2 regions of the Shewanella eurypsychrophilus genome follow, and region 1 is predicted to be linked to the other one. Evidence: riboswitches for the same ligand, from Rfam matches in the RefSeq annotation. Region 1 holds a riboswitch; the other holds the start of a gene.
What was found. A riboswitch is a leader RNA that binds a small molecule or an ion and turns the genes downstream of it on or off. The one in region 1 is predicted to bind lysine.
Positions count from the first base shown of each region.

Region 2: linked by a shared signal. The riboswitch ahead of FM038_RS16855 (Na+/H+ antiporter NhaC family protein) and the one ahead of lysC (lysine-sensitive aspartokinase 3) in region 1 are both predicted to bind lysine.

Region 1 covers NZ_CP045503.2:976,599-993,191, reverse strand. Annotated here, with positions in the region: gene FM038_RS04055 (winged helix-turn-helix domain-containing protein) at 1-848, opposite strand, end outside; gene rluA (bifunctional tRNA pseudouridine(32) synthase/23S rRNA pseudouridine(746) synthase RluA) at 1,080-1,757, shown strand; gene asnC (transcriptional regulator AsnC) at 1,876-2,337, shown strand; gene FM038_RS04040 (S8 family serine peptidase) at 2,541-6,395, shown strand; gene FM038_RS04035 (succinylglutamate desuccinylase/aspartoacylase family protein) at 6,510-7,616, opposite strand; gene lysC (lysine-sensitive aspartokinase 3) at 7,669-9,018, opposite strand; lysine riboswitch at 9,166-9,340, opposite strand; gene FM038_RS04025 (DUF3293 domain-containing protein) at 9,744-10,202, opposite strand; gene arcA (two-component system response regulator ArcA) at 10,780-11,499, shown strand; gene FM038_RS04015 (S9 family peptidase) at 11,868-14,135, opposite strand; gene FM038_RS04010 (class 1 fructose-bisphosphatase) at 14,477-15,469, shown strand; one part of gene FM038_RS04005 (IS3 family transposase) at 15,747-16,017, shown strand; one part of gene FM038_RS04005 (IS3 family transposase) at 16,017-16,593, shown strand, end outside.
Region 2 covers NZ_CP045503.2:3,949,871-3,966,463, forward strand. Annotated here, with positions in the region: gene FM038_RS16795 (MerR family transcriptional regulator) at 134-532, shown strand; gene FM038_RS16800 (isovaleryl-CoA dehydrogenase) at 712-1,881, shown strand; gene FM038_RS16805 (carboxyl transferase domain-containing protein) at 1,974-3,581, shown strand; gene FM038_RS16810 (enoyl-CoA hydratase-related protein) at 3,642-4,496, shown strand; gene FM038_RS16815 (acetyl/propionyl/methylcrotonyl-CoA carboxylase subunit alpha) at 4,496-6,631, shown strand; gene FM038_RS16820 (hydroxymethylglutaryl-CoA lyase) at 6,634-7,524, shown strand; gene FM038_RS16825 (CoA transferase subunit A) at 7,623-8,348, shown strand; gene FM038_RS16830 (3-oxoacid CoA-transferase subunit B) at 8,365-9,021, shown strand; gene FM038_RS25325 (type II secretion system protein) at 9,290-9,832, shown strand; gene FM038_RS16840 (peroxiredoxin family protein) at 9,852-10,388, opposite strand; gene FM038_RS16845 (hypothetical protein) at 10,566-11,000, shown strand; gene FM038_RS16850 (thymidine kinase) at 11,293-11,871, opposite strand; gene FM038_RS16855 (Na+/H+ antiporter NhaC family protein) at 12,054-13,622, opposite strand; lysine riboswitch at 13,701-13,919, opposite strand; gene FM038_RS16860 (electron transfer flavoprotein subunit alpha/FixB family protein) at 14,099-15,022, opposite strand; gene FM038_RS16865 (electron transfer flavoprotein subunit beta/FixA family protein) at 15,022-15,771, opposite strand; gene FM038_RS16870 (H-NS histone family protein) at 16,076-16,468, shown strand.

The sequences.
Region 1 (16,593 bases):
TGCATCTGGCTCTTACAATCAGTTATTGTACCGATATCCCCAAATTTTCCGTTTTTAATTTCAACCAAATTTATTTTACAGCCACCTTCTTGATTGAAAGAAAGGTAAGCTAATTTCGTTCCATCAGGATTAAATGCCGGATAACCTTGGCTATCCATTGGGTCATCAAGGTAAACAATGGATCGAGTTGCTAGCTCCATTACACCTATACGCCAATTTTTTTCGTCTAGCTCTCGCTGTGAAAAAGCCAGGTACTTTCCATCAGGTGAGAGTACAGGGCTAAACTCCTGCCCATCTAAAAAAGTTAAACGTTTAAGTTCAGCACTGTGATATGCAGGGATATCGATAGGATTTTTGAAGAAATACTGAAATGTTAGCCAAGAAGATAATGAAAATAGGCCAATAAAAAATAAAGTAAACGACCAAGAATACCTATATAGCCAAGAAAACAGTCTACGTTTGGCTGAATGAGCCCCAGATCCATCTCTCTCATCAATATTACTGCCCGCTATCACCTCCTGAGTAAACTTTTCCTCTTTACTAACCTCTTTAACAATAGAGGTCTCGGCAATAAGTACATAACCAACTTTGGGTAATGTTTTAATAAAGCTAGGAGACTTAGCATTGTCACCAAGCTGATTACGCAACAAACCGATGATGCGATTAATCGCATTATCGGAAACCTCACCTCCTGACCAAACCTCATCTAGCAGCATATCCCTACTAACCGGCTCACCTGCATGCTTAATTAGACAGAGCAAGACCTGCATCGCTCTAAGCTCTACTTTGAGTAAAGTTCCATCTTTTAAAATTGTACATTGGCTAGGATCTATTAATCTGTCAGCCAAGCGATATCTAGGTTGGGTTATCATTAAGTACCAGTTAATTAATCAATGATTTGAAAGAGGTTTACATTAGAAGTGGTGAAATTAGAGCAATATACACAGATGAAATCAATACAAGTCAAATATAAATACAGTGAATAAATTGCAAGAAAATTTTACAGGCATGACTTTTACCTTGCTTCCTCTATCAGGTAAAAGGTATCTTTGCGTCGAATTCACATTTAGGCTGTTTCAATGTCAGATTTTATTTACTGCCCACCTACTGAACCTTGGCTCGACATCATCTATCAAGATAAAGATATTTTGGTTGTAAATAAACCTTCGGGGTTACTTTCAGTCCCAGGCCGTGCCCCTGAACATAAGGACAGTGTCTATAGTCGAGTTTTAGAACAACACCCGAATGCCCAGGTAGTGCATAGGCTTGATATGGCAACCTCAGGTGTCATCGTTGTCGCCCTGAGAAGAAATGCTGAAAAAGAACTAAAAAGACAGTTTAGAGAGCGCGAAACTAAGAAAACATATTATGCACGTGTGGCAGGACATATAAAGGCGCCAATAGGTACTATAGATCTCCCCTTGATCTGTGATTGGCCTAACCGCCCTAAGCAAATGGTCGATCATACCGTTGGCAAGCCATCTATAACTCATTTTGAAGTGATCAGTTTTGGCAAGCGCTCAACACTGGTAAAGCTGACACCTATTACCGGCCGATCACATCAACTCAGAGTGCATATGATGGCGATAGGTCATCCAATTCTAGGTGATAACTTCTATGCAGATCCTTTAGCTAAACGCTTAGCAAGCCGCTTATTATTGCATGCTCAAGAACTGACGATTAAACAGCCATATTCAGGTAAAGAGCTTACTTTTAGCTATGGAGCTCCATTTATGCTCCCAGAAAAAGAGCAGTAACATACATAGCGCTAAAAATATTATTGATAATTTATAACCAAAGCATCACTTCACCTAGTAAACCTTTAAGATAAAAGATAGATTAGTAGTTAATACTCATTATTAGTAGAATTTAACTATGGAAGCATCATTTCAAAGAGATCAGCTAGATAACCACATTTTATCCGCATTAATGAAGGAGGCTAGAACTCCTTTTGCTGAGCTGGCAAAGCGTTTCAACGTCAGCGCAGGTACCATTCATGTCCGAGTAGAAAAAATGAAGCAGGCTGGCATTATTACCGGTGCCCAGATCACGGTTAACCCCAAAGCCCTTGGCTATGATGTATGCTGTTTTATTGGTATCAACTTAAAGAGTGCTGGTGATTACCCAGCAGCCATATCTAAGCTAAATGAGCTAGAAGAGGTTGTAGAAGCCTATTACACCACAGGCAACTACAGTGTTTTTGTAAAGGTAATGTGCCAATCCATCGACGGATTGCAACATGTGCTCATCAATCGAATTCAATCCATCGATGAAATCCAGTCAACAGAGACGCTTATCAGCTTACAAAACCCCATTGTTAGGGCGGTTAAACCATAGAACAAATAAAAATAAGTTATTCTGCCTATTTCGTAGACTAAAAAATGTAAATTACAACTTTTTTCTCTTTCAGAGTTAATTATGTGAACTTTTTGTGTTACAAAATACACAACCTCAACATAGAGGTAACAAAATAATAAAAACATAATTATAAAATAGCACAGCAGTTAAGTTCTGTGCCTTCAGTTGACAAGGAAGAAGTTGTGAAAACAAAACTATCGATAGCAATAACAGCAGCGCTAGTATCTAGTGCGGCAATGGCAAGCAGCGATTACTCTGCAAATAATTTTTCTCCAGAGCTAACCTCTGTAGATAATTATAAAAAACCTGAAGTATTAAAATCTGCAGTAGTCGCCCCTCAAAGATTCATTGTCGAACTTGAATCCCCAGCAATAGCTAAATATCAAGGTGGAATTCAAGCTTTCACAGCAACGGCACCGACTAAAAAAGGTGAACGCGTTAATACACAATCAGCACCATCAATAAGCTACGCTAGCCATCTTCAAACAGAGCAGCAGGCTTTTCGAAGTGCACTCTCTAAGGTAACGCCAAACGCTAAAGTTGAGCGAAACTTCAAAACATTATTTAACGGTGTGACTCTAGTTGGACAAGGTCTAACTATTGAGCAATTATCTGCAATTCCAGGCGTTAAATCTGTTTACCCTGAAACCATGTACCAAACCAACATGGACGCCTCACATGAAGTCATCAACAGTGCTGCAATGTGGGAAGCGGTTTCTGGAATGGAAAATGCGGGTAAAGATATCCGTGTTGCAGTTATAGATACTGGTATTCGCCCGGAAAACCCAATGTTCTCTGGGGAAGGTTTTTCTAAGCCAACGGCGAACATGCCAATTGATGATTATTGTTCGAGTGTTGATACCAGCTTTTGTAACGATAAGTTGATTGTTGCGCGTTGGTCTCAACCTACCTTCGCAGTCTGTGCTGATGAACATATGAGTCCACTGGGCTACGGTGGACACGGTTCACACGTTGCAGGTACTTCAGTCGGTAACAAGATTTCAACCACTTTTAAAGACATTGAGGTTGAACTGTCAGGTGTGGCACCAGCTGCTTATTTGATGGTGTACAAAGCACTATTTACTAAAGAAGATTGTTCTGGTGGTAGCGGTTCAAACATCATGTTGATGGAAGCGTTAGAGCATGCAGTCAACGATGGCGCAGACGTGATCAATAACTCTTGGGGTGGTGGTGCTGGCGGCGATCCAGCAAACAGCCCATACAAAACAATGTTTGAAGCTGCTGAAGCTGCCGGTGTAGTGGTTGTAACTGCCGCCGGTAACGACGGTAATGGCGCACAGACTATCGGTTGCCCAGGTTGTATTGAATCAGGTATAACCGTTGCTAACAGCACAACAGGCCGGTTCTTTGCCAACGGCTTTACAGCTGGCGGCGATGAACTTCTTGCCATCGAAGCTAACAATAGCTTAGTCACTGAAGATATCAGCCTTCCTGTTATTGCAGCGATTAACTTAGATGCTGAAAACTTTGAAGGGTGTGCCGCTTTTCCAGCCGATTCTTTCAAAGACGGCATAGCGTTAATTTCTCGTGGCACATGTGCATTCTCAGATAAAGCCGCTAATGCAGAAGCCGCAGGCGCGAAAGCTATGGTGGTTTACAACAGCAAAGCAGGTGCTCCCATCAGCATGCATATGCCTGATGCAACATTACCAGGTGTAATGATATCTGATGTTGATGGTGCTGCAGTCATCGAAGGTCTAGACGGTGAGACTGTTGGGACAATTGCTGCTGAAGTTAAGCGTATTTCAAATAAGGCGCTTGCCGACTTAATAAACGTCTCAAGCTCACGTGGTCCAAACGGCAATCAAAATATCCTTAAGCCTGATCTAGCCGCTCCAGGTACATCTATCCTTTCTGCAACATCGCCAGATGAAGATGGCACAGACTTTACCACCATGACTGGTACTAGTATGGCTAGTCCGCATGTTGCAGGCGCCGCAGCGCTTATGAGTCAACTTCACCCAGAGTGGAGTGCAAATGATATTAAAACAGCGTTAACTTCTACAGCTCATATGACGAGTGTACTTGATGATGATGCCGAAACTCCTGCATCACCGTTTGCTATGGGTGCAGGTCGCATGGATCTCGATGCAGCTGCTAAAGCTGTACTAACATTTGATAAGCCATCAGTCGCTTCAGATTCATGTGTGGGCCCTTGTACCTTCACTCGCACCGTATACAACAAGAGCGATGAAACAACATCTTGGTCACTTTCAGCTTCTGCCGACAGTGCCGGTATCAACGTTTATCCATCAAGCCTAGAGCTTGAAGCGGGTGGTTCTGCTGAGTTCACAGTAACTGTTGACTCAACATATAGTGAATACGGTTCTTGGATTTTCGGTAATATCATGATCAAGAGCGATGAAGGTAAGCAAGATGCACACCTTCCATTAGCCATTATGGCTAAAGAGTCTAGCGATTCATCACTCATTTCTGCCGTTACAACAGCAACAGATATTAAAGCAAGTGATGAGTTTCCGATTAAGGCTATCGTTAACAACTCAATGTTTGAAAATACAGTGACGATAACAGCCAAAGCCCCCGAAGGGACTGCATTAACATCTGAGGATGATGTCAGTGTTTCCATCAATGGCGCTCAGCAAAATGGTTTTGATGTCAATGAAGACTTAGGCTTAATAACTTGGGTTGGTAAGCTCGAGCTTCCTGAGATCAATTCAGCAAAAGGTACCGGAGCAAGCCCTAGTATTTTTGACTTAGGTATTGCTTATGTTCCTGCTTGTGACGAAGGCTGTGACGAAAAAGCATTTACATTCAGCACTCCTGAATATAAGTACAATGGTACAACTTATGACAGCATCACCATTTCAGACAACGGTATCGTTATTGTCGGTGGTGGCACAACATCAGGTACTTGGAACAATAAACAACTCCCTGACTCAGCAAACCCTAATAATATCTTAGCTCCATTCTGGTCTGACTATGATCTAACTGACGGCACAGCTGGCGATACCGGTGGTGGTGAGCTAGGTATTCAATTTGCTGAATCAGGTGACGATACTTTTATTGTTGTCGAGTGGAATAAAGCTCAGGTTTATGGCGATACATCGGGTAATGCATATACATTCAGTGTTTGGATTAAGGCTGGTGCAGAGGAAGATATCTGGTTCAACTACCATGATATTCCAAACATGCCTGCAAACGTTACAATCGGTGCTGAGAACATTGGCGGCAGCGTAGGTACCACGTACCATTACAATGGTGAAGGCGGAACCGTAGTAACAGATGATTACGTCCAACTTCAAAACACGGCAGCCGGTAGCGTTGAAATTGACTATATGGTTAAAGCCTCTAGCTTTAACCATGGTCAGGCTGACAAGGTTGAAACTGATGAAGAGAGCAGTGTTGAGCTAAATGTACTTGAGAATGACACTATGCCGGATCAAAAAGTGGCTCGTGTTTCTATCACTGGTGACGGTATGACAGCTAACGCTCAGCGTCTTATAGATGTTTCTGCTGATGGCGCATTAGGTAAGGCGACTATCGCTGACGAACCTGAAAACGGTACAGTGGTTCTCGCTGAAGATGGTGCTGCAGTGTATACACCGAATAAAGACTTCTTCGGTAAAGATAGCTTCACCTATACAACAGAAGATGAAGCTGGAAATGTTTCAACTCCAACTATGGTCACTGTCACTGTAAACAAGATCAACGATGCACCAACCGTTGCTCCTAGTGCAGGTAATACCATTACAGGCCGCCCTACTATGGTTGAATCTAATGCCTTCGATGCTGATGGCGACATGCTCACCTTTAAGTGGACTCAAACTGCTGGTGAATCATTAGAGTTTACTGACACTGAGGAAAACATTCGAGTAACCCCGACCAAAGCAGGAACATACTCATTTAGTGTAATAGCTAGCGATGGCACTCTAGAAAGCGAAGCAGGATCTGCAAGCTTTACGGTAAAAGAGAGAGATGAGGATAGCAGTGGCTCTCTAGGTTGGTTAACTATGTTACTACTTCCACTTGCAGGCCTACGTCGTCGTAAGCGTTAATTCAGGTGTAGATAGTAAGCAATAAAACAAAAGGGAGCCTATTGGCTCCCTTCTTTTATCCGTAATTCCAGCTTTATACCTATAGGTATAACAAGGAACTGCTGTCTCAATCAGCTATATCTCAAACACCTTGGTCATCACTTTATACAGCTCTGTACCTTGATACACAGAAGCCGAGGCAAAATGTAGGATAGGCACACAGTCTTGTTTTAGGCTCAGTGTGGTTAAGGCTTTTTCTGTTCCATATAAGTCTATTCTAAGAATATTTGCTAATGGATCGCCAGCCTTTAAAGGCTCACCGACTTCAGCCTGATATTCAACCATGCCTCCCAAAGGCGAGTGATACTTTTTATAGTCTTTCAGATAACAAGCATAGCGTGTCATTTCTGCTGCCATCACCTTCTGCTCGATCACACCACGTTCACTGAGGTAAGCTAAGATCCCCTTAGCATCAATCAATGCATCGGCAAGATTAATGTTCTCTTGCGAGCCCAGTTCTAATGTGAAAGCCGAAACAGGCAGATCAAAATTACGACCAACCGACTGCATATGCTCGGCAAGTTGCCACCAAGGGCAGAAGATTGACTCATCCATAGCGCCACCAAAATCATTGGGAATAAATAAGGTATAGGGGATAGAAAAGAAAGCTGCCGCTTTGGCATCATACTCAGGACAATAGAGGTGTTTACAAGATTTAGGCCCTGTATGAAGATCTAATACTATATCAGCCTGATGTGCCATGGTTTGCAGCATTACGGCCTGTTGATGTCCGGTAGTGATGCCCCATTCATGACTTAAGCGCTGATGACATGCATCAAGCAACATAGATTTATAATGGGTGATAAGCTCATCATCACTCAAAGTGTCATTAGCGGCGTACCAAGCTTTTACGTCCACTTGATGATCTAGATATTCTCTATTCCAATTCACACCAGTGATAGGATCGAAACGCCCTAACGTAAACTCGCCGCTTTTCTGGTTAATTCCAAGCGGGTTAGCCAGAGGCACTAAGGTGATATCACCACAAATAGTATAATGTTCAAGTAATTGCATCAGCTGATAGATAACGGCATTACCTTGCACCTCAGCACCATGCACGTTCGCCTGTATATAGACGCTAGGCGCCGTAGGGCTTTCACATTTATGACTAAAAATCGGCAAAGTAAGATCTTGGCCTGTCGCTAACTCACCGATCTTTAACGATGATTGGGTAAAGCTCATTTTCCATCCTTCAAAAGGTTTAAATCCTAGAGCCTAGGTTCTCAGACTCTTATCACTCAAATAGGTTTTTATGCAATGCACTGACGACTTGCGCAGCTTCCGACTCAGCAACAAGAACACACAAGTTGTGGGGGCTAGCCCCCTGACAGATCATGCGCACGTTATGTGGCTCTAAAACTTCAAAAACACGGCGGCATACGCCGGGAGTGGATGCAATTTTATTTCCGACTATGGCCACCAGCGCCAAACCTTCTTCGACACGTACGCGGCAGTGTTGTGATAGTTCCTGCAACAGAGATTCACTGAGTAGGCCGTTCCCGGCAGAATCAGAACCCGTCTTATCTAAAGTCAGTGACACATTAACCTCAGAGGTTGTGATCAAGTCGACACTGATCTTATGTCTGGCTAAAGTTGCAAAAGTTTCGGCCAGAAATCCTTGAGCGTGAAGCATCTGCAGACTATGCAGATTGAGTAATGTTTGATCCCGGCGAACTGTTACCGCTCGATAAACCGGAGCATCATCAACTTCATGGCGGATCCAAGTGCCACCTCTTTCAGGCTCACGGCTAGAACCCACAAAAACCTGAATTTTTTGTCTTACCGCTGGCAGAATTGTCGCAGGATGGAGCACTTTTGCGCCAAATGTCGCCATCTCGGCGGCTTCATTGAAACTAATCTCCGCAATAGGGCTGGCTTTAGGCGCGATGCGAGGATCTGTGGTGTAGATCCCGGCAACATCAGTCCAGATCTCAACGGCTGTCGCCTTCAAGGCCTCTGCTAATAAGGCAGCAGAGTAATCGCTACCTCCACGACCTAGAGTCGTCGTTGCACCGGTTTCATCGGCGCCAATAAAGCCTTGAGTCACGATGCGCTGCGATGATAATAATGGTGCTAAATACTCTGCGGCTAATAAAGATATTGTTTCAATCTGTGGTTCTGCCCGTCCAAAATGACTATCGGTTCGCATCACCTGACGTACATCGAATGCGCTAGCAGCCTCCCCTTTTTCCCTTAGCACAGCTGCAAACAAGGCCGATGAACACTGCTCGCCTTGTGCCAGCAGCTCATCCATCGTTGCCTTGCTACTATTATTACTTAGGGTTTCACTCAATACCGAAATACGACTAAGGACAGTATCTAGTCTTGCTGCAACCTCTTGAGGACTGCCAAGATCATCTAAGATCTGATACTGAATATGTGCAATTTGTTTTATCAGCTTAATTCTATGCTGATCGCTTAAATTGTTTTGAGTGAGTTCAACTAACAAGTTAGTTACGCCACTCGATGCACTGACCACAACAACACGGGTATTAGGATTAGCGAGAATGATATCGGCACAACGACTCATAGCGGCATAATCTGCCACAGAGGTTCCACCAAACTTAGCAACAATAAGGGACATTACACAGCCTCCACAGAAAGTAGACACTGATGAAGTTCATTTGATAATAAAAAAGGATATAAAACTAACATGATCACGCTCCGAACTAACTTCGTTCGAAGAGCCTGGTGCAAAGATAACGCACCCCAGAGACGGGAAACAGCAATCACCACCAGAAGCTCTCCACCAATAAAAGGTGACAATCTATGGGATTCAGCCCTATAGACCGATATCGAGTAAATCCAAATACTGAGATATCTCGGCGTTAATCTCCCTCATAAGTCATCATCAGAGTTTGGACTCTTCAAACTTACTACCTAGCTAACGCTCCTCTTCTGTACCTCAGACTCATTCATGCGTACATAAAGAGAATAAGGAAAGGGCAAATTATCAAATTTAGATAGTTTAAGTCAATGGAGAATCACAACTAAATGCCATAAGAATTATATGGAAATGAGAAATCAGTGTTTTACTAATACCATTTCCATTAAATAAGTGACCATTCAGCGGGAGTTAAAAACGCTGTAGGCAAGATAAGGGGATTGAAGCTAATAGTTATTCTATATCGAAAGCCACTTTCGCAGCTTAAAGTGTTTTTTAACCCGCACTTCGTGAGCTTCTCAGGGCTTCTACTTCTGCGTTGCATTGCCTCAAAAGGGAATAACCATTTCGTCAACAATGCGCCTTGAATTTAAAGCCCTGAGAAAGCTCTGAATTGATCATATGTTTAATGGAATTGGTATAAGCTAATAATCAAAGTCGGGTAGTTCGCTGACTAATTTTACGCGCGGAGAAAACTCACCAATAATGATCTCTTGATGTTGCTCGTCTTGACTGAAAAGACAAGGAACTAATGCCAATTGATTATTATCAACAAAATAAATAGCATTCTGATTAAACTTCATGCCTAAATGTGCCGCAGCTAATTTATCAATCGCAACAGCCCAACTTTTTTCCATATGGGTGCGATCTTGAGACGCCCCTATTACACTTCTATAGGGGCGATTAAATTTTTCTATTGCCAGTTGAAGCTGTCTATCTAATAGACGGTTTTGACAAGAAGTGAGGATCTGCCCCTTGGGATTATGGGCTGTGATAATTGCAAAGGACAGCTGAGAAGATAAGGTTTGGGTAAAAAGAAATTCAGTATTTTGGTAGTGCTGCCATAGTTTCTTGTTCAAGAGTCGTTTGTTCAAGTCGATCATCTGGACCAATTCCCTCAATTAGATTCAGATAATTATAGCAAATTCAGCATATCTTCCTAGTCCTGCGATCTAGATCACTAAAATCATTTTTTCGACACTCTTTAAATTCAATAACTTACAGCGTCAAGCGTGATATAGATCAAATCCAGAAGTAATTTTGTTAACATTTCATTTGTTAACAAATGCCTAAAACGAGTACAATAGGCCTTGTCGCTCCTTGTACCATCACAGATGTTCGTGATGCACCTTGTTACAATACGAGCAGATGTCAAACTTAGAAGTCAGCCAAATTTCTGTATAAAATGCGAGCAAGCTCAATATTCGCGTTTAATCTTCAAAAATATTAATTAATAGAGGGAACTAAATCCCACTATTATTAATCGAAGAAAATACAGTTCGCGTTTCCATTTATTGAGATACGCATACTTTACTAATTATGGAAGTGTGTTGCTGTTTCAGCCGTTTTGAAAGCACCTACGTAGCAGTAAAGGCCAGTAAAATGAGTTTGGGCGCCCATTGTAACTCGTATACACGCGCTCATTGTTAGAGCAGATTTGAACAAATTAGGTAAATTAATATGCAAAACCCGCACATTCTGATCGTTGAAGATGAAGCCGTTACCCGTAACACGCTAAGAAGTATTTTTGAAGCTGAAGGATATGTGGTAACTGAAGCAAATGATGGCGCAGAAATGCACAAAGCCATGCAGGAAAACAAAATCAACTTAGTTGTTATGGATATCAACCTTCCTGGTAAAAACGGTCTTCTGTTAGCACGTGAACTACGTGAAATTAACAACATCGGCCTTATCTTCCTAACGGGCCGTGATAATGAAGTCGACAAAATTTTGGGTCTTGAAATCGGTGCTGATGATTACATCACTAAACCATTCAACCCACGTGAACTAACTATCCGTGCCCGTAACCTATTGACTCGCGTTAATAGCACAGGTGCAGAATCTGAAGATAAGAGCAGTGTTGAATTTTACCGTTTCAACAGTTGGAGCCTTGAAATCAACAGTCGTTCTTTGGTTAGCCCACAAGGTGAGTCATACAAGCTGCCACGTAGTGAATTCCGCGCTATGCTGCATTTTGTTGAGAACCCAGGCAAGATCCTTAGCCGTGCTGACCTTCTTATGAAGATGACTGGCCGCGAGCTTAAGCCACATGACCGTACTGTTGATGTAACAATCCGTCGTATCCGTAAGCACTTCGAAAGCTTACCTGATACGCCAGAAATCATCGCAACGATCCACGGTGAAGGTTATCGTTTCTGCGGTAACTTAGAAGAGGCATAAAGCTAACGCTTTATTCCTATTCATAAAAAAAACCAGCCTATCGGCTGGTTTTTTTGTATATGGAAGTATTTATCCCCGGTGGCCACGGACGGTCAAAGAGGGGGTTTATGTCTGGAACATTTATGTCCTTCCACCACGGATGGTATAGGAAGGACGTTGTATAGGGACTTCCTATAACTAAAAAGTTATCCCCGGTGGCCACGGATGGCCAAAGAGGGGGTTTATGTCTGGAACAGAGCGGTAAGCGGTAAGTTCCAAGACAGGGCTAAGAAAGCTTCGAGTTTTAAGCTGTAAGGCCCAAGACAGAGCCGGAATACTTAAAGCCTCATCTCTTACTTACAACTTAAAACTTACCGCTTACAACTTTTTTATTTCAACTCTCTCTCAAGAAAATCAGCCAGTGAACGATATAGATGCGTTCGAACTTTATTTCCTCGCATTGAATGCTTAGAGCCGGGATAATCGATCATCTGAAATAACTTCCCTTCATCTTGCAGGGCTTTATACACCTTAGTGCTGTTTTCAAATAGCACATTATCATCGGCCATACCGTGGTACATCAACAGGCCAGACTGATAACCTTTAACGTAAGGCAATACGCTACTGGCTTCATAACCTTTAGCATTTTTATCAGGATGACCCAGATAACGCTCGGTGTAATGGGTGTCATACAAGGCCCAGTCTGTCACTGGTGCACCCGAGATGGCAGCCTTAAAGTAACTCGGTGCCTTAAACAAACCCATTAAGGCCATATAGCCACCATAACTGTGGCCATAAAGCGCAATATTGTCACCATCCACATAAGGCAGTGAACGCAGATAATCGACACCTGCTTTCTGATCGTTGACCTCTGCTTCACCTAGCTGCTGATAAATCACATGTTCAAACTGAGTGCCGCGATGTGCCGAGCCTCGGTTATCCAGCTGAAACACCATAAAGCCTTGCTGTAATAAGTACTGAGTAAAATAGTCATGCTCACTCCAACTATTTACGACTAGCTGAGCATGTGGACCACCGTAGACGCGAACAACTACGGGATATTGCTTATTTGCATCAAAGTTTGTCGGCTTAAACAAACGGTATTGTAGTGCTTGGCCATCTTCGGCTTTCACTTGGCCAAATTCAGGTAACTGCCATTGGCCGAAGAATGGATAAAGCGGGTGAGACTTATCGACCTTATTCTGCTCAACCCAAGCAAGCTGTTGGCCCTTATCGCCATGCAGGCTTACCTGCGGCGGCTGCGACAAACTGCTAAAGTAATCCAGATAAACGGCTTCATTGTCAGCAAATACAGGTGAATGCATACCAGAACGCTGGCTAATACTTTCTATCTCACCACCCGCTAATGGCACACGATACAGGTGTTTTTCAGTCACTAGTGTCTTACGGCCAGTGAAGTAGACCCAACCCGACTTTTCATCGACACGCTCAACTTCATCAACCACCCAATCCCCAGAAGTCAGCTGTTTTTGAACCTTACCATCAAGCCCTATAAGATAGAGGTGATTAAAACCATCACGTTCCGATGCCCAAATGAAGCTCTCTTGTTGCTTCATAAAGTGCAGGTCATTATTCAGGTTTACCCAAGCATCACTTCTCTCCTCTACGAGGTTTTTAGACGCATTAGGCTTGTCTATTGATACAAGTCTAAGATCGAGAGTTTGTTGATCGCGGCTCTGCCATTGGTACGATAGCTGTTTGCTATCGGGTAACCATTTAACTCTTGGCAGATAGATATCTTGCTCGCTACCAAGGTCTATCCATTGTGTCTTACTATCGTTCAGTTGAACTACGCCTAAAGTAATTTGGACATTGTTCTTACCCGCATAAGGATACCTTTGCTCTGTCAGCTTGATGCCATCGGCATAGATCTCATTGCGAGTTACCAGCTCAACACCAGATTCATCGATTCGGGTATAGGCGATGGCAGACTCATCCGGCGACCACCAGTAACCCGTCATGCGACCCATCTCTTCCTGAGCAACAAATTCAGCCATGGCATTTTTTATCGCCCCGCCACCGTCAGTGGTCATGGCTTGTAACGTCTTTGTTTTAAGATCTAATACAAACAAGTTCTGATCACGCACAAATGAAACAAAGTGACCTTTAGGCGAAAGACGTGCATCGGTAGCAAACCCATCACCCGTTGGCAATAACTTCACTGAGCCATCATTAACAGAGACATAATACAACACACCGGAAGCAGGAATTAGCAAGGCCTGGCTATCATCAGACCAGAAGTACTCCATGATCCCCTGACCATAGATCCGCTGACGCTCTCGTCTTGCTTTCTCTTCATCTGACAGCTCACCTATGGTGAGCTTATCTGCATTAAGCAAAATACTCTGCTGACCACTAGCAACATCCATCTGCCAGAGATCATAAAAATGCTGATTATCTTTACGCCCTGCAAGGTAGGTGACTCTCTTGCCATCAGGGGACAGCTTAAGTCCCCTCGGGCTGGTACCCGCAAGCGCTGGCGAGTCATAGAGGCGCTCTATCGTAAGAGGAGTCATCTCTCCGACTTTAGGTTTTTCCATAGCGCCTGAACCAAGGTTAAGGCTCGAACTCGTGTTTAGATTTGAGCAAGCAGAATTTGATAAAATCATAGGCACCGTGAGAAGCAGTGTTCTCATCCATTTTATTGTCATTATTATTTCCAGGATTTGAAATTAACAGCACATCAACGCTAACCACTTCAATCTCTTATCAACCAATGAAACACCTAAGAGTCTTTTACCAAAAAATTAAACATCTAAGAAATAGTCAAGAAACAGATTGTGCGATGATGAAATAAATATCGATAACATTGTGCACTAAAGTGAGCAAAAACTAAAACGGGCCGTCAAAGTGAAAATTTGCCAGTATCCTACGCTGAAAAAAAGTTCAATCTCAGGTATGATCGCGCCAAATAAAAAATTACCCACTTTACCGACCTCAAACTCGAGTTTAACTCGAAATTGTCATAGGAAATAACATGCAGACCTTGGCCCAAAACCTAACCTCACAAGGGGTTGATGCCTCTCTGACTCAGCTTATTCATACATTAGCGAACACTTCAAAAGAGATAAGCCTCGCGGTTCGCCACGGTGCACTTGCTGGTGTCCTCGGCGCGACTGAGCAAGAAAATATTCAAGGCGAAACACAGAAGAAACTTGATGTTATTACTAATGACATGCTCAAAGATGCGCTGGATAAGGACGATACAGTTCGCGGCCTCGCCTCTGAAGAGGAAGACTTCATCGTTGAAGTCGGTGCCAAGGGGGACTACTTAGTCTGTTTCGATCCATTAGACGGTTCATCAAACATTGACATCAATTCTCTGGTCGGCACTATTTTTTCTATCCTGCCAGCCCCTAAAGGCGAGTTGAGTGAGAAGAGCTTCCTTCAAGCTGGTCGCAAGCAAATCGCTGCTGGTTATATGTTATATGGCCCATCGACTATGATGGCGCTAACAACCGGTAATGGCGTTCAATTATTTACCCTGAACCCAGAGACTAACGAATACTTACTCACGACTGAAGCCATGTCTATCAGCAAAGATACTGGTGAGTTTGCCATCAACATGTCTAACCAGCGTTTCTGGGAAGCACCGATGCAAACCTATATTGCCGATCTGTTACTCGGACAAATAGGACCGCGTGAAAAATCATTCAACATGCGTTGGATAGCGGCCATGGTTGGTGACGTACATCGCGTGCTTTCACGTGGCGGTATCTTTACCTACCCAACTGATAACAAGAACCCAGAGAAGCCATATAAGCTCAGATTGATGTATGAAGCTAACCCAATGTCATTCCTCGTTGAGCAAGCGGGTGGTAAGGCATCTACTGGTTATGAGACCATCATGGATATCGAGCCAAGTGAGATCCACCAGCGGGTAGCAGTGATTTTAGGCTCAGCCAATGAAGTCGATGCTTGCCTTGAGTATCATGAAGTCGATTACAGCGAAGAGCCAAAGATCGACTAACTCTAGCGAGAGTTAGCTGCTCGGTATGAATGATTAGCCACTCTTTAATAGGGTGGTTTTTTTGTGTCAGCTGTCTTGTTACGTTTTACTTGGCTGGATATTTGAGGTCGAACCTTCATGGTGATCTATCACCTGCAGTGAGCATTGTGATAAACAATCAGAGCCCTCTTCGATTGAGCTTTCATACGTCATAGAGTCTAGGCAATGGCCAACCGCTTTTACTTACCACTGATATGACCCCCTAAAAGTGGACACCTTATATAAGCGATAAGGTGCCATGAAAATAATAACTCGTAAGACCCACACAGCAGCCTTCAAATTAGCTGCTGTTCAACAATCCTTAAACTCTCCCGATACAGTAAAGGCTTTAGCTGGTAAATTAGGTATCCATCCCGCTTTGCTCAGTAAATGGAGAGCTCAATTGACGTCGAAGAAACACACTTCTAAACCTATTAAAAATGTCGGTCCTAATAAGGGGCTAGCTGAACTTGAACGTGAAAACCGTGGGCTAAAAAAACGATTAGAGCGTGCAGAGTTGGAGAACGATATCTTAAAAAAGGCGAAGGAGTTCTTCGACAAACACCAGGGATAAAGTTTCAGTTTATCCAAGGTTATTGCTCAACTCGAAGAACGATAAAATTGCTCTGTGATATTTTTGGTGTATCTCGCTCAGGCTATTACAGCTGGCTTGTTCGTAAGCCTTCTCAACGCGATAAAGATAACGAAGTACTGTCTGACTTTCTCAAAGAAAAGATAGCTGAGCACAGGAGCATAGCGGGTTATAGGAAGTTATGGCTGGATGCTGTAGCTAATGGTTTCGATTGTAATAAAAAGCGAGTACAAAGCTTGTTACAGGTGTTTGATTACAGGTCTAAAGCATGTAAAAGGAAGTTCGGTGTAGTGAAGCCTAGGTTGATTGAAACAAGAGCGCCGAATTACTTAAACAGAGAGTTTGAAGTAGCTAAACCTAATACTGTTTGGGTATCAGATATTACACAAATTAGGTGCAAAGAGGGCTGGCAGTATCTATGTGTCATCATCGATTTGTACTCACGTAAAGTGGTGGGCTGGGCAACGAGCTACATAAATTCGAGCGAACTGGTGATGAAGTCACTCAAACAAGC
Region 2 (16,593 bases), 2.9 Mb from region 1:
GGTGGCACATTTGGTTGACAGCCTCACCTTGGGGTATTTCATTAAATCTCGACTTGCAAAATGGCCATTAGCTTTACCTTTACGTAAACTTCATATATCGTTCTGGAAAAGTTAAATATTATGGTGTTATTCAATGAGTGAAAATCTGAGCCCACAAACAACTTACTCCATCAGTGAGCTATCAAAAGAATTTGATATTACCACTCGGAGTATTCGTTTCTATGAAGATCAGGGCTTACTAAAACCTAAACGCCGTGGTCAAACACGTATCTATGGTTTAAAAGACAGGGTTCGCTTGAAGCTTATTTTAAGAGGAAAACGTCTGGGTTTCTCTTTAGCTGAAACCCGTCGTCTATTTGAACTTTACGATGCTGATAAAAATAGCAGTTCACAGTTAAATACCATGCTCGATTTAGTCGAAGATAAGAAAGCATCTCTGCAGCAGCAGATGGACGATATCAAAGTAGTATTGATGGAACTCAACTCTGCAGAGCAACAGTGCAGAAGCGCTTTGGCACTTCAAGACAAGTAAGGTTTCATGTACAAAGTGTCAATACACATGGCATCAAGAACACCATAAAAAAAGATGCCATTTTTAGCACTATGCTTAAGCAGTCTCAAACGATGACACCTAAGTAGTTATAAAAACTACAGACACATAATTAAAAATCTATTCATTAAAGATTTAAAAAATTGACAGGACAACACGCAATGACTCAACTCTACTCATCTCTTAATTTCGGCCTAGGCGAAGACGTCGACATGCTGCGTGATGCAGTACAAAACTTTGCCGCTAATGAAATTGCCCCGATTGCAGCAAAAACTGATTTAGATAACGCATTTCCTAATGAACTCTGGCCAGTTCTGGGAGATATGGGACTGCTTGGTGTCACTGTCTCTGAAGAGTATGGCGGCGCCGATATGGGTTACCTTGCTCATGTTGTTGCTATGGAAGAGATCTCACGCGCTTCGGCCTCTATTGGCTTAAGTTATGGTGCGCATTCCAACTTGTGTGTGAATCAAATTAACCGCAACGGTAATGCTGAACAAAAAGCTAAATACCTGCCTAAATTAGTCAGTGGTGAGCATATTGGTGCCCTTGCGATGAGTGAACCCAACGCAGGTTCTGATGTTGTTTCGATGAAATTACATGCCCGAAAAGAAGGTGACCGTTACATTCTCAACGGTAATAAAATGTGGATCACCAATGGTCCTGATGCACAAACGTATGTCATCTATGCCAAGACAGATTTAGATAAAGGCGCTCACGGTATCACAGCATTTATTGTTGACCGCGACTCTACAGGTTTCAGCACGGCGCAGAAACTCGATAAACTCGGCATGCGCGGCTCAAATACCTGTGAGCTAGTGTTCCAAGATTGTGAAGTACCCGCAGAAAACATACTTGGTGGTCTCAACAACGGTGTAAAAGTATTGATGAGCGGTCTGGACTACGAACGAGTGGTGCTATCGGGTGGGCCTCTGGGAATAATGAACGCCTGTATGGATATTGTCATTCCTTATATTCACGAACGTGAACAGTTTGGTAAATCAATTGGTCAATTCCAATTAGTACAAGGCAAACTCGCCGATATGTACACAGGTATGAATGCAGCAAAATCTTACATCTATAACGTGGCTAAATCTTGTGACCGTGGTGAAACCACCCGTAAAGATGCAGCAGGCGCAATTCTCTACTCTGCCGAACTGGCCACTAAGATGGCCCTCGATGCCATTCAACTTCTCGGTGGTAACGGTTACGTCAACGAATACGCCACAGGCCGCCTATTGCGCGATGCCAAGCTGTATGAAATTGGCGCTGGCACCTCAGAGATCCGCCGCATGTTGATTGGCCGTGAGCTATTCAACGAATCTAAGTAATTCATCAGTGTCATGACGGTAAATAGATGCCGTCATTGAACACTTTAATATCTATTGAAACGTTAGTTTTAAGCTCCAAAAGGATTAAAACCGTGACGCAATTTAGCAGTCGTATAAACTCCCGCAGTGATGAATTCAAGGCTAAACATGAAGACATGGCTGCCGTTGTTCAAGATCTCAAACTAAAACTCAAACAAATTGAACAAGGCGGCGGTGAAGTCGCTCGAGAACGTCATCTTTCTCGTGGTAAATTACTGCCGCGTCAACGTGTCGAAAAGCTGCTAGACCCAGGTTCTCCTTTCCTAGAGTTATCTCAATTTGCCGCTTATGAACTCTATGAAGATGTGGTGCCTGCTGCGGGCATCATTGCTGGTATAGGCCGTGTCAGCGGCGTCGAGTGTATGATCATCGCTAACGATGCCACGGTAAAAGGTGGCACCTACTACCCGGTTACGGTTAAGAAACACTTGCGAGCCCAAGAGATCGCCAGTCGCTGTCACCTCCCCTGTATCTATCTGGTCGACTCTGGTGGCGCAAACTTGCCTCGCCAAGATGAAGTTTTCCCTGATAGGGACCATTTCGGTCGCATCTTCTACAATCAAGCACAGATGTCAGCTAAAGGCATTCCGCAAATCGCGGTGGTAATGGGCCTATGTACAGCCGGTGGCGCTTATGTGCCCGCCATGGCTGATGAATCGATTATCGTCAAAGAGCAAGGCACTATCTTCCTCGCGGGTCCACCATTAGTAAAGGCCGCTACCGGGGAGGTCGTGACAGCAGAAGAGCTTGGCGGCGCAGAGGTGCACACTAAGATCTCAGGTGTGGCCGATCATATGGCACAAAATGATGATCATGCGCTTGAGTTAGCACGCAAAGCCATCACCCGCCTGAACCATCAAAAAACGATCGAAGCACAATTGAGTCCGGTTAAACCGCCCAAGTTCGACATCAATGAACTCTACGGCATCGTCGGTACCGATCTTAAGAAACCATTCGACATAAAAGAAGTGATAGCCCGTGTGGTCGATGACTCAGATTTTGATGAGTTTAAAGCGAACTACGGTAGCACCTTAGTCTGTGGTTTTGCCCGCATCCATGGCTACCCTGTCGGCATCATTGCCAATAATGGCATCCTGTTTTCTGAATCAGCCCAAAAAGGCGCACACTTTATCGAGCTGTGTTGTCAGCGAAAAATCCCCCTCTTGTTCCTACAAAATATCACCGGCTTTATGGTGGGCAAAAAGTATGAACATGAAGGCATTGCTAAGCATGGTGCCAAAATGGTCACCGCAGTGTCATGTGCCAATGTACCAAAGTTTACCGTGATCATCGGCGGCAGTTATGGCGCGGGTAACTACGGCATGTGTGGCCGAGCCTTCGAGCCTACCATGATGTGGATGTGGCCAAATGCCCGTATCTCTGTCATGGGTGGAGAGCAAGCCGCTGGCGTGTTAGCCACGGTCAAACGTGATGGTTTAGCCCGCAAAGGCGTTGAGTGGAGTGATGACGAGGAGCAAAAATTCCGTGCCCCGATTGTTGAGCAATACGATAGAGAAGGTCATCCCTATCATGCCAGTGCACGTCTCTGGGATGATGGCATTATCGATCCGGCGCAAACCCGTGATGTTGTTGGCCTAGCACTTTCTGCCGCACTCAATGCGCCAGTAGAAGAAACTAAGTTCGGTGTGTTCCGCATGTGATCCTTTGAAATAGCGCAACCTTTGAAACAAATAAAAACAAGAGCAATGGGTAGAGAAGCCATGACTAACGAACTTTCAAGCTGCACTTTTTCAAACAAGTTTAGCTATATCACCTGCCGGTTAGCAGCCGGTGTGGGTGAGATGATTTTAGATCGAGCCGAAAAGCATAACGCTTTTGATGAAGTCATGATCGCTGAGATGATCCAATCACTGGAACACTTCGCAAACAATAATGATTGCCAGATGCTAATCGTCAAGGCAAACGGTAAAAACTTCAGTGCTGGCGCCGATCTAAACTGGATGCGCAAACAAGCCAAGATGGATTTTGCGCAGAACCTGAGTGATGCCAACGAACTTGCCAAGCTGATGTCTGACTTAGACCAGTTTCCCAAACCCACAATTGCGCTAGTACAAGGCGCCGCTTTCGGTGGTGCATTGGGCCTTATCTGTTGTTGCGATATCGCCATCGCTAATGAACGAGCCAGCTTTTGTTTATCAGAGGTCAAACTCGGCCTTATTCCGGCGGTGATCAGTCCTTATGTGGTTCGTGCTATGGGCCAACGCGCCTCACGCCGCTACATGTTAACGGCTGAAAGATTCAGTGCCGACAAAGCCCTCGAGCTACAAGTCATTCATGAAGTGAATGATGACCTTGATACAGCTGCTGAGCCGTTTATCAAGACCCTACTCGCTAACAGCCCGCAAGGTATGGCATGGGTGAAAACTTTACTGTCTCGCCTCGAAGATGGTGTTATCGATGAGCAAACCCTCAGTTATACCAGTGAGCGAATTGCCAGCATTCGGGTATCGAATCAAGGCCAAGAAGGCTTAAATGCCTTCTTTGAGAAACGCCCGCCAAACTGGACCAGTACAGACACAGCTTCAAAGAAACCTCGTGCGCAAGGAACCCAATAATGTCTAGTCAATCACTCATAAAAAAACTATTAATAGCTAACCGTGGTGAAATTGCCTGCCGCATTATTAAAACCGCTAAAGCCATGGGTGTTCGCACCGTCGCCTTGTACAGCGATGCCGATGTTGATGCTCGCCATGTTGCCTTAGCCGATGAATCCTTTTACTTAGGTGGCAGTGCACCCGCTGACTCATATCTCAAAGCCGATCTGATATTAGATATTGCAAAAAAATCAGGCGCTCAGGCCATACACCCAGGCTATGGTTTCCTTTCTGAAAATGCAGAGTTTGCACGAAAATGCGAACAAGCAGGCGTGATTTTTGTCGGCCCCAGCTCTGAAGCCATTGATTCTATGGGCAGCAAGAGTGCCGCTAAAGATATTATGGGCGCGGCCAATGTGCCCTTAGTACCTGGTTACCACGGCGAGGGGCAAGATGATGATTTACTGGTTAAAGAAGCCAACAAGATGGGCTTCCCGCTACTGATTAAGGCTGCTTTTGGCGGTGGTGGTAAAGGCATGCGTATCGTCGAGAACAGCGCTGAAGTCTTGGAAAACATCCACTCTGCCAGACGCGAAGCCATCTCATCCTTCGGTAATGATAAATTACTGATGGAACGTTATTTACGTCAGCCCCGTCACGTTGAAGTACAAGTTTTTGCCGACAGTCATGGTCACTGCATCTACCTGTCGGATCGCGATTGCTCTATTCAGCGTCGCCATCAAAAAGTAGTTGAAGAAGCGCCGGCACCTGGACTAAGTGATGCGCTCAGAATCAAGATGGGTGATGCTGCAGTTGCCGCTGCTAAGGCTATTGATTATTGCGGCGCCGGAACCGTCGAGTTTCTACTCGATACCGATGGGAGTTTTTACTTCATGGAGATGAATACACGTCTTCAGGTAGAGCATCCGGTCACAGAGATGGTCACAGGCCAGGACTTAGTGAAATGGCAACTTATGGTCGCCAGTGGCGCTCAACTACCATTGAGCCAAGATGAAGTACGCATTCACGGCCACTCTTTTGAAGTGCGTATCTACGCTGAAGACCCACAAAATGAGTTCCTGCCAGCCAGCGGTAAACTTAACTTTTTGCGTGAACCCGAGCAGAGCAAATTTGTGCGTATCGACTCAGGTATTCGTGAAAATGATGTGATCAGTAACTTCTACGATCCGATGATCTCTAAGTTGATTGTCTGGGATGAAACTCGCCCACGCGCATTACAGCGTATGGTGCACTCATTGCAGTCATATCAGATCAGTGGCTTGAAACACAATATCGAGTTTCTGGCTAAGATCACCGAACACAAAGCCTTTAGTGAAGCCAACTTCAGCACCGATTTTATCGAGCGTTACGGTGATGAACTGATAGGTCGTAGCCCCCTTCAGTCACAAGAGTCGGCTTCAAATGATGAGCAAAACGCCCTAGCCCTTGCAGCCTTGTATCAGCTATGTGCCCGCAAAGTTGCCGCTAAAGCGTGTGCCATTAACAGCCATGATCCCTACTCGCCTTGGGGCACAGTAAGCGGATTTAGGCTCAATAGCACCAGCACTCATCGAATTTCACTGCTTGATGATAATCATCAAGTCCAACATATCGATGTCAGTGAGCTACTCGTTGCTGGGCAATCCGTCTACCAAGTTAACATTGATGAAAATACCTATACATTAAAGGGTGAACTCATCGATGAAATACTTCACGCTGAAATTGCCGTTAAAAAGCACAATGACAATAACAATGACACATCAGCCATCAAGGCATCAGGTCATAAGGTTAAAGTGCCAGTCAGCCAGGTTGAAGATGATTTCACCCTGTTTATCAATACCACCAGCTATCATTACCGCGCCATTCAGACTGAATTAGAAGAAGAGCAGGAATGTCTCGAAGATAAGCTCAATGCGCCGATGAACGGCACTATCGTCACTCACTTAGTCCAAAAAGGTGATGCTGTCACAGCAGGCCAAGGCCTGATGGTAATGGAGGCGATGAAGATGGAGTACACCATAGAATCTCCATTTGATGGTGTAGTATCAGCCTTCTTCTTCGAACCCGGCGAGCTAGTCACAGATGGCACCATATTACTAGAAGTCGAGCCCCTAGAGCCTACTGAGACTGAAGAGAAAGCAGAAGGGAAAGCATGAAGATGATGCCGAAACAAGTTTCTATTTTTGAAGTCGGCGCTCGCGACGGCCTGCAAAATGAAAAGCCGGTATCGACTCAAGATAAAATTATCTTGATTGAAGATTTGGCTAAAGCAGGTGTAAAGCGTATCGAAGCAGCCAGCTTTGTGTCTCCTAAGTGGGTGCCACAGATGGCCGATTCTGGTGATGTTTTACGTAATCTTAAGCGTGAAACTGATGTGGTCTACAGCGCACTGACCCCTAATATGAAAGGCTTGGAACTTGCGCTTGACGCTAAAGCCGATGAAGTTGCCATCTTTGGCGCGGCGTCCGAGAGCTTCTCTCAGCGTAATATTAACTGCTCAATTGAAGAGTCCATTGCACGCTTTGAGCCCCTAATGGAGCGAGCTTTAGCCGAGAACATTCGCGTACGTGGCTACGTATCTTGTGTACTAGGCTGCCCCTATGAAGGTGATATCGATGTGAGTGAAGTAGCTCGCGTGTCTGAGATCCTTTACAAGATGGGCTGTTATGAGATCTCCCTCGGTGACACCATAGGCGTTGGCACACCGAATAATGCCCGTAGAATGGTAGAAGCTGTCAGCCAAGTCGTGCCAGTTGATAAGCTAGCACTGCACTTTCATGACACTTATGGCCAAGCGCTGGCGAACATCCTAGCTTGCCTTGAAACTGGCGTCAGTGTCATCGACTCCTCAGTAGCAGGATTAGGTGGTTGCCCTTATGCCAAAGGCGCTTCAGGTAATTTAGCCACCGAAGACCTTGTCTATATGTTGCAAGGTCTAGGAATAGAAACTGGCGTAGATCTAAACTTGCTGGCTCAAGCAGGTAAAAATATCAGCCAAGCACTGCGCAGACAAACAGGCTCTAAAGTTGCCCAAGCCTTGCTCAGTTAATAGCGAAGAAGAGTAATAAAGTAAGTCCTAGGCACTAGAACCTAGGGCCTCGTTTCTAAAGATTAAAACTCGACCCTTCTACAAAGGAGATAAGAATAATGGCAGGACTAAATAAAGTCGTACACAGTTATGAAGAAGCCCTAAAGGGCCTTTCTAATGATATGACTGTGATGGTCGGTGGTTTTGGTTTATGTGGCATTCCGGAAGGCCTGATCGCTCATATGGTCAAAACTGGCGTCACTGGACTAACAGCAATTTCAAATAATGCAGGTGTCGATGATTTTGGCCTAGGCTTGCTACTCAAGAGTCGCCAAATCGATACTATGATAGCCTCCTATGTTGGTGAAAATGCCACCTTCGAGCAGCAGATGTTGTCGGGTGAACTCAATGTGATCTTAACGCCTCAGGGCACACTAGCAGAAAAAATTCGTGCTGGCGGCGCTGGCATTCCCGCCTTCTTCACCGCAACAGGTTACGGTACTCCTGTTGCCGAAGGTAAAGAGACGCGCGAAATCGACGGCCGTCATTATGTGCTAGAGCCATCACTCACCGCAGATTTTGCCTTAGTCCGCGCCTGGAAAGCCGATACTATGGGGAACTTAGTCTTTCGTAAAACGGCTGCGAACTTTAACCCTATGATGGCAACAGCCGGTAAAATTACTGTGGTAGAAGCCGAGCATATCGTTGAACCTGGAGAGCTGGATCCGGATCATATTCATACACCGGGTATCTATGTAAATCGTGTGATTCAAGGCACATTCGAGAAGCGCATCGAACAACGTACCGTGAAACCTTCATTAACCCAAGCATCAACTCGCGCATAAGCAGGAGGGAGACAGTATGGCATTATCAAGAGAACAACTCGCACAGCGTGTAGCCCAAGAACTAAAAGATGGTTATTACGTTAACCTCGGAATAGGCATTCCAACCTTAGTCGCAAACTATATTCCACAGGGCATCGATGTGATGCTGCAATCAGAAAATGGACTTCTCGGCATGGGAGAATTTCCCACCGAAGAAACCATAGATGCCGATCTTATCAATGCGGGTAAGCAAACAGTAACAGCTGTCGATGGCGCATCATTTTTCTCTTCGGCAGAGAGTTTTGCCATGATCCGCGGCGGTCATGTAGACCTGACCGTATTGGGCGCGTTTGAAGTTGATGAGCAAGGCTCTATCGCCTCTTGGATGATCCCAGGAAAGCTTATCAAGGGCATGGGCGGCGCTATGGACTTAGTGGCTGGCGCGGATAACATCATCGTCACTATGATGCATGCAGATAAACGCGGTAACTCTAAGCTACTGCCTAAGTGTGAACTGCCCCTAACAGGTTTTGGTTGTATCAAGCGCGTGCTAACCGATCTGGCCTTTATGGAGATTAAAGATGGCGCTTTTCATCTGCTAGAGCGTGCACCTGGCGTATCTGTCGAAGAGATCGTTGAAAAAACAGCTGGTAAGCTTGTCGTTCCTGAACATGTGCCTGAAATGAGCGTTTAACAGACCGCCAGTCTCAACAAAGACAATGAATTACAGGCCTCATTTCTATGGGGCTTTTTACCCTCTAACTCTACTTAACTTAACCTTAGACAGCCTAACAACTTCACACCAAAGACAACATAGCAACCCACCCACGTAACCATACCGTAGAGCCTATTTAACACTTTAATTTAATTATAATTTATATTTAGATACCTAATGATACACTCTTGATAAGAAGGCCTTGTTTAAGTATATTTCGCGCACTATTTGTTAGAGACTTTATCCTGTGCGTTTACACAAACACAAAAATGGTTTTACCTTAATCGAGTTAGTGGTTGTCATTATCATACTCGGTATTCTCGCAGTTATTGCGGCGCCTAAATTTCTATCATTAGGTAGCGATGCACAAACTGCCACACTGAAGGGAGTAACAGGCTCAATCACCTCGATGAATCAACTTGTTCACTCAAAAACCCAGGTTGATGGCATTGCCGATAAGCCTGATTGTTCTTACGATTGCAATGGTCATCCCAATTGGGACCGTTTGATTGGACACTACTTTATTGATGTATCGGGCACACGACTGTACGTATACGAAGGCTATCCGTTAGAGTATGCAGGCGATCCCATCGTAGAGAGAAATTACCGTACAGTGATGGATTTACCTGCTGATGAGTATATCTTTGTTAAGGCTGCAACCTTCTCCATCGTCCCAATTAAGTTTGCAGATAAGCTCCCTGAAATCGAAGATGGTAGCTTTAAGTGTCATATAGAGGGTAGCGCTTCATTATCCGACCACTCCTTTAAAGCAGTGACAAATAATTGCTAACCGTGTCGCTAATGACGAGTTATTTTGAGTTGTTTTCTAGAATGAACTCTGTGGCACTTTTTAAATTTGGATGATTTGGCTCTGAAATATTGGTTACCCAAACAATCTCCCCGCGGCGATTGATGAATACCGTCGTCGGGGTGCCATTCACACCATAAGCTTTAGCAGCGCTTTCACCTTGGACTAACGTTGGGAAGTTAATTCCACGATCCTTTAGGGTTTGTGCGGGATCGGCGCCCTCATCTTCGTTGAAACTTATGCCTAAGATCTGCAAGTCGCTATCACTGAAGTCCGCACCCAAATTCTCCAGTCCTGGCTGAAGTTTCTTACAATAGGGACACCAAGTTGCCCAAAAATGAATGATCGTTGGCTTACCCTTATATTCCTCCCATTGATGCAACAGTCCCTGTGGATCTGCAAGCTCAAAGTCTGGAGCGAATCTCGAATCTTCTTTAGCCTGTATTGAATGTGAATTAAATAGCAAAAGACTCATAATCATCAGATTGAATAGCAAAATTACCAGTTCAGATCTGGACCAAGGTATTCCATTTTTCATTCGATTTAATCCTTACGTTTTGCTTTCCAAGCTCTGGTTTAATAACCGAGCCTAACAATGAGCATAATTAACTCATAGCAATAGACCGAATAGATAAGCATTAATTTTCAGCTGAAACGAAATTTTTCTACGCTTTACACTATCTTTGTATATAAATACGCCAAAAAATTAAACAGTATGCAATCAAGGTTTAGTAAAAGTAGAGAACATATTTTCCAGATAACGGCTATTTTTAGCATGCTGTTTGCGCTAATTGGCTTTAGCTACAATGTCTGGCGAATGGAGGTAACCGAATATAACTCAACAATGCGTTCAGCGAGTTTCGAGCTGTTACTGCAACTATCAGAGCTTGAAGGCGTCATCTACGCTGCCTATTACGATAAAGATAAGCTTGCAGGGAATCCGAGAAAGGGCTGGATCAAAGTCAACTTGATTGCTGATTTAAGTATGATCACAGAAGCAGAACTTCAGGATGCCACACGAGCTCTCAAACAAGATTGGCAGTTACATTGGGATTCGATTGACGATGATGAAGCCAGTGTCAGTAAAGTAATAAAAAGGATTGATGATACGAGGGAGGAGGTAAGACGATTACTATTGAAATTGGAATAATGACAGATCCTAGGGCCTAGTTCCTTAGAAAAGATGGGGTACAGTAAGGCACAATCGAAGATATAGAAAATCTGCTGTAGATACGGCTGAGACCGTTGCTGGCATGGATGCCAGCGTCGAGCCCACATGGAAGTGTTTACGGCGTGTCGAAGAAGTATCTGCAATCCGCCTGCTGCAAGCAATGAACAACAATAACGCTATGGTATTTTGCCATCCAATAAATACCAAAGCACGGCAAATGAAACCTGTCTAAAAGGCTATTTGCAACTTGCTAGCAGACAAGTAACAAAGCTTAATCCCACAAAAACTCTCGAAAGTGTTTGCGGCAAACTGACTCGTAACTTTCATTACCACCGATAGCAACCTGCTCGCCTTCGCGCATAGGCTTGCCTTCATCATCGAGTCTCACAACCATATTAGCCTTACGACCACAGTGACAGATGGTTTTAAGCTCAACCAATTTATCAGCCCATGCTAAAAGATACTGACTGCCAGTAAACAGTTCACCTTGGAAATCAGTTTTGAGACCATAACAAAGCACTGGGATATTCAAAATATCGACAACATATGTCAGCTGCTTCACCTGCTCTTTACTTAAGAACTGTGATTCATCGATAAGGATACAATGCTGTTGTTGCTCACTGTGCGCAGCGGAGATCATTTCGGCAATATTGTCGTTACTACCAAATACCAGTGCATCAGCCTCTATTCCGATCCGCGATGCTACTTTCCCCACGCCATATCTGTCATCAATCGATGCAGTCATGACTAAGGTATTCATGCCACGCTCACGATAATTATATGATGACTGTAACAGCGAAGTAGACTTGCCGGCATTCATTGCCGAATAGTAAAAATAGAGCTGTGCCAAACTGATATTCCTTATAGATAGATTCATCGATAGCTTAACACTTTTTCAGGGAGAAAATCATGCCCCAACGCCTATAGCGCTCACAAGACAAATAGAAGACAGCTACAAGACAAAAAAATACCGCTCCATTGAGCGGTATTTAAGATCTAGCTAGTGTGCAAGGTCATTATTAAGCAAAGCTATTAAGCCGTGCCTTGTCTCGACTTTACTCTAAGCACTAAGATACTAATCACAAACACAATGCTACACGCTGCTAACCCAGCCATCAGAGATTCAGTGAACCCCAGAACGGTGTAGCCCACTAAACTGATCCCCGCGACAATCAAGGCATAAGGTAACTGAGTGATCACGTGATCAATATGGTGACAGTTTGCGCCCGTTGAGGAGAGGATAGTCGTATCTGAGATAGGCGAACAGTGATCGCCAAATACAGCACCAGCCAATACCGCTGCTAGCATAGGTAACATCATACTCGTATGAGTCCCCATCGCCATGTCAGCCGCGATAGGCAACATGATACCGAACGTCCCCCAACTTGTACCGGTAGAAAACGCCGTTAAACCTGCAAGTACAAATAATACGGCTGGTAGCAGTGCAAAGGGAATATTGCCCGATGCCAAGCTTGCCATAAATTTACCTGTCTCAAGTTGACCAATCACGCCGGCAATGGTCCAGGCAAATAACAAGATGTAGATAGCAGGTAGCATAGAGCGAGCACCGGCGACAATACCTTGTATGAAATATTGCTTGTCGAGCCCTTGGCTCAAAACGAAAGTCACTGTCGCCAAGAAGCCCACTAATGCACCGAAGAACAGTGATGATGCAACATCGGTATTTTCAAATGCGCCTAGAATACTGAAAGGCTTTCCATCGGCGGCTAAGGCGTCTCCACCGCTACTGACCATGAAATAAAACGTCGCACATACCAGTACGATAATCGGCAGGAATAAGCCTAAGATCTTACCGTTATCGGCTTCAGGTAAGTCAGAGTTTGCGCCCGGTGGTAGGCCCTTACTTTCATCATATAAATTACCTTTCTGCGCATTAAGCTCGTGCTGGCGCATTGGACCCACATTGAGATCCATACAGGCAACACATAACAACAATAACAAGGCAAAAATAGCGTAGAAGTTCATCGGGATCATTTGAATGAAGACACTCAAGTGACCAGTATCAGTGAAACCATGGGCCGTTAAAATACCGCCAATCAGCGCGATAATATAGGCGCCCCAGCTCGATACTGGCGAGATCACGCAGATTGGTGCGGCGGTAGAATCAAGTAGGTACGCAAGCTTACTGCGTGAAATATAATATCTGTCCGTTAATGGCCTGGCGACACTGCCTACCACTAAGCTATTAAAATAATCGTCGATAAACACCACGCAACCTAAGAACATGGTGAGTAACTTGGCATCACGTTTACACTTAATGCGGGTTCTAGCCCAATCAGCAAAGGCATTTGCAGCGCCGCTGACGGTGATCAGCGCCGTTATCATGCCCAATAAGATTAAGAAGCCGAGCAAGTATAGGTTCCAGGCATTTAACGCACCATCATCCCAGAATAGTCCTACTACTTGCTCACCAAGATACTGCCCCGAACCGGCAACAGAAAAGTCGTTTATTAATACGACACCGAGTAATATTCCCAATCCCAAAGAGAGTAGAACGCGACGAGTAACAATTGCCATCAGAATAGCAACCACAGGGGGCAGCAATGAAAGCGCCGAATCGGCGTAACTTAAAGTTGTCATTTAATTATTTTCTTCGTTTTAAGTACGAATGGAGGCTGCTGAACTGGTGGGATATAAATGATATCTGAAAACACCTGTCCTATCAGTAGCGCTCCATAGTAATACCATTAATTTAAGGGTATAAAATTTTCTTACCTTCCGGGTAAGAAATACTATGGCAGTGCTGCACCTATTCGATACAGCCCCAGCAGTAATCCGTGATATGTATTACTACTTCGGCACTAAACCCTTTCATGATAGATAAGCGGTATCAACCTGACTATCATTACTGATGTTTAATGCACCTCTACTTTTCAGGACGTTTGCGATACTGAGCTTGAGTCGTACTTAGCGACAGCTCGAAAACGTGAAGTTCATAAAAACATAAGCGGCTTTGGAGATTCTACCCCAAAGCCGCCTATTGTGACCAATGTCACGTTTATTTTAGGTCAATTGGAAAGTAATTTACCTTCTGACCACATTTACGTAATAACTATTTATAGTAACTCAAGCAACTGAGGCACGGCCTCAAACAGATCTGCTTCCAAACCATAATCGGCAATTTGGAAGATAGGTGCTTCAGGGTCTTTATTAATCGCCACAATCACTTTTGAGTCTTTCATTCCAGCAAGGTGCTGAATCGCGCCGGAGATCCCCACTGCAATATAGAGATCAGGGGCGACGATCTTACCTGTTTGACCCACTTGTAGATCGTTAGAAACAAACCCCGCGTCAACCGCAGCACGTGACGCGCCAAGCGCCCCACCTAACTTATCTGCAAGCTGCTCGAGTATGGCGAAGTTCTCACCACTACCTAAACCACGACCACCAGAAACAACCACTGAGGCAGCCCCAAGCTCTGGACGCTCAGATTTAGATAATTCTTGAGAAACGAATTGAGTTAATGAATCATAAACCTTGTCGATAGCGACGGTATCAGCGCTACCGTCGTTAGCTGCTGCATCAAAAGCACTAGAGCGAACAGTCAACACTTTCTTGTCATCAAGACTCTGCACCGTTGCTAATGCACTGCCCGCAAAGATTGGTCGCACGAAAGTATCTGGACTCACCACTTCAATCACTTCAGATATTTGAGCCACATCTAAAAGTGCTGAAACACGAGGAAGTGTGTCTTTACCTAAGCTAGATGCCGCCGCAAGAATATGCTCATACTCAGTAGCAAGTTCAACGATCAGTTGCGAAAGATTATCGGAAAAGCCATTGGCATATTGTGCAGCGTCAGCCACCAATACGTGTCTGACACCTGAAAGTTGCTTGGCCGCTTCCACAACTGCATCACAGTTATGACCAGCAACCAAAACGTCAATATCACCACCAATAGCTTGTCCACAAGTGACAACTTTGGCTGTATCCAGTTTTAGGCTGGCATTATCATGTTCTGCTAATACTAAAGTTGCCATTAGATCACCTTCGCTTCATTTTTTAACTTGTCAGCCAGTTCTGCAACAGAAGCCACCATCACACCGCCTTTACGTTCAGCCGGTGGAGTGACCTTCAATATTGTTTGATGTTGCTTCAAACTCACGCCTAAATCATCAATGGAAACCGTTTCTAGAGGCTTGCGTTTAGCTTTCATGATATTGGGTAATTTTGCGTATCTAGGCTCATTTAAACGTAGATCAGCAGTAACAATGGCAGGAAGTGAAACCGTTATACTCTGCAAACCACCATCAACCTCACGCGTCACAGCGAGTGTATCACCCTCGATTTTAACCTCTGAGGCAAAAGTGGCTTGTGGCATATTAGCCAATGCCGCTAACATCTGCCCAGTCTGGTTGTTATCACCATCGATAGTCTGTTTGCCCAAAATGATCAGTTGTGCCTGCTCTTTTTGCTGAACCGCATTGAGTAGCTTAGCAATAGATAAAGGGACTAACGCCTCGTCTGTTTCAATATGTATGCCGCGATCAGCACCTAAGGCCATCGCTGTGCGCAACTGCTCTTGTGCCGCTTTAGGGCCTACTGTTACGACCACAACTTCAGAAGCAACACCCGCTTCTTTTAAACGCACGGCTTCTTCTACTGCAATCTCACAAAAAGGGTTAATCGCCATTTTCAAGTTAGCGGTATCGACATCGGTATTATCAGCGTTCACTCTGACTTTTACGTTGGCATCGACGACGCGCTTAACAGGCACCAATACTTTCATAGGGCTTCCTTCTTACGTCATATTTTGAGGAGTTGAGTATAGGTTAACACCCACACAAAGTAGACCCACTCTACGTGCTGTTAACGTTAACGTCAATAAGGTTTCAAACGCTTGTTTGTATTTTTAATGATACAGGTATAATTAAGGCTAATTTCGACTGCAAATAATATCAATATTTCCTACAACTGTTAAATTTAAATATATATTCATGCAATAAACAAAATATTATTTGATCCTTGCCCTAATAATTCCTATTATTAGGCTTGTAATTAATACTCACTTGAAATAATTGGACCAAATAATTATGAGCGATTTTCTTGAAATACTTACTCATGGCCGCCGTTTTAAAGCCGCAGTAAAAGAACTGTCAATTGAAGATTTAAAAGAACTAGCGGTGAAACTTGATAAAGTTATCTCAGAAAGAGATGCTCAAGCCGAAGAAGAAGCGGCTGTGAATGCAGAAAGAAACGCCAAAATTGATGATATTCGCAAGCAGATGGAAGCCGTAGGTCTATCTATTGATGATCTTGGTTCAAATGAGATTAAAGCCGTACCTAAGAAACGTGCACCTCGCCCAGCTAAATATACTATAGCTGTAAATGGTGAAGCGATTACTTGGACGGGTCAAGGCCGTATGCCTACAGTATTTAAAAATGAGCTAGATAAAGGTCGTACTATGGAAGACTTCCTCATCTAAATCACTTCCCTCAATCGGAAGTTGTATATTAAGCCGGCTAGCGCCGGTTTTTTTATATCTGTTTTGTAGCAATAATTATAAGAAAAATTACAATTACTCCTTGGTATTTACATCGCATTTCAGAT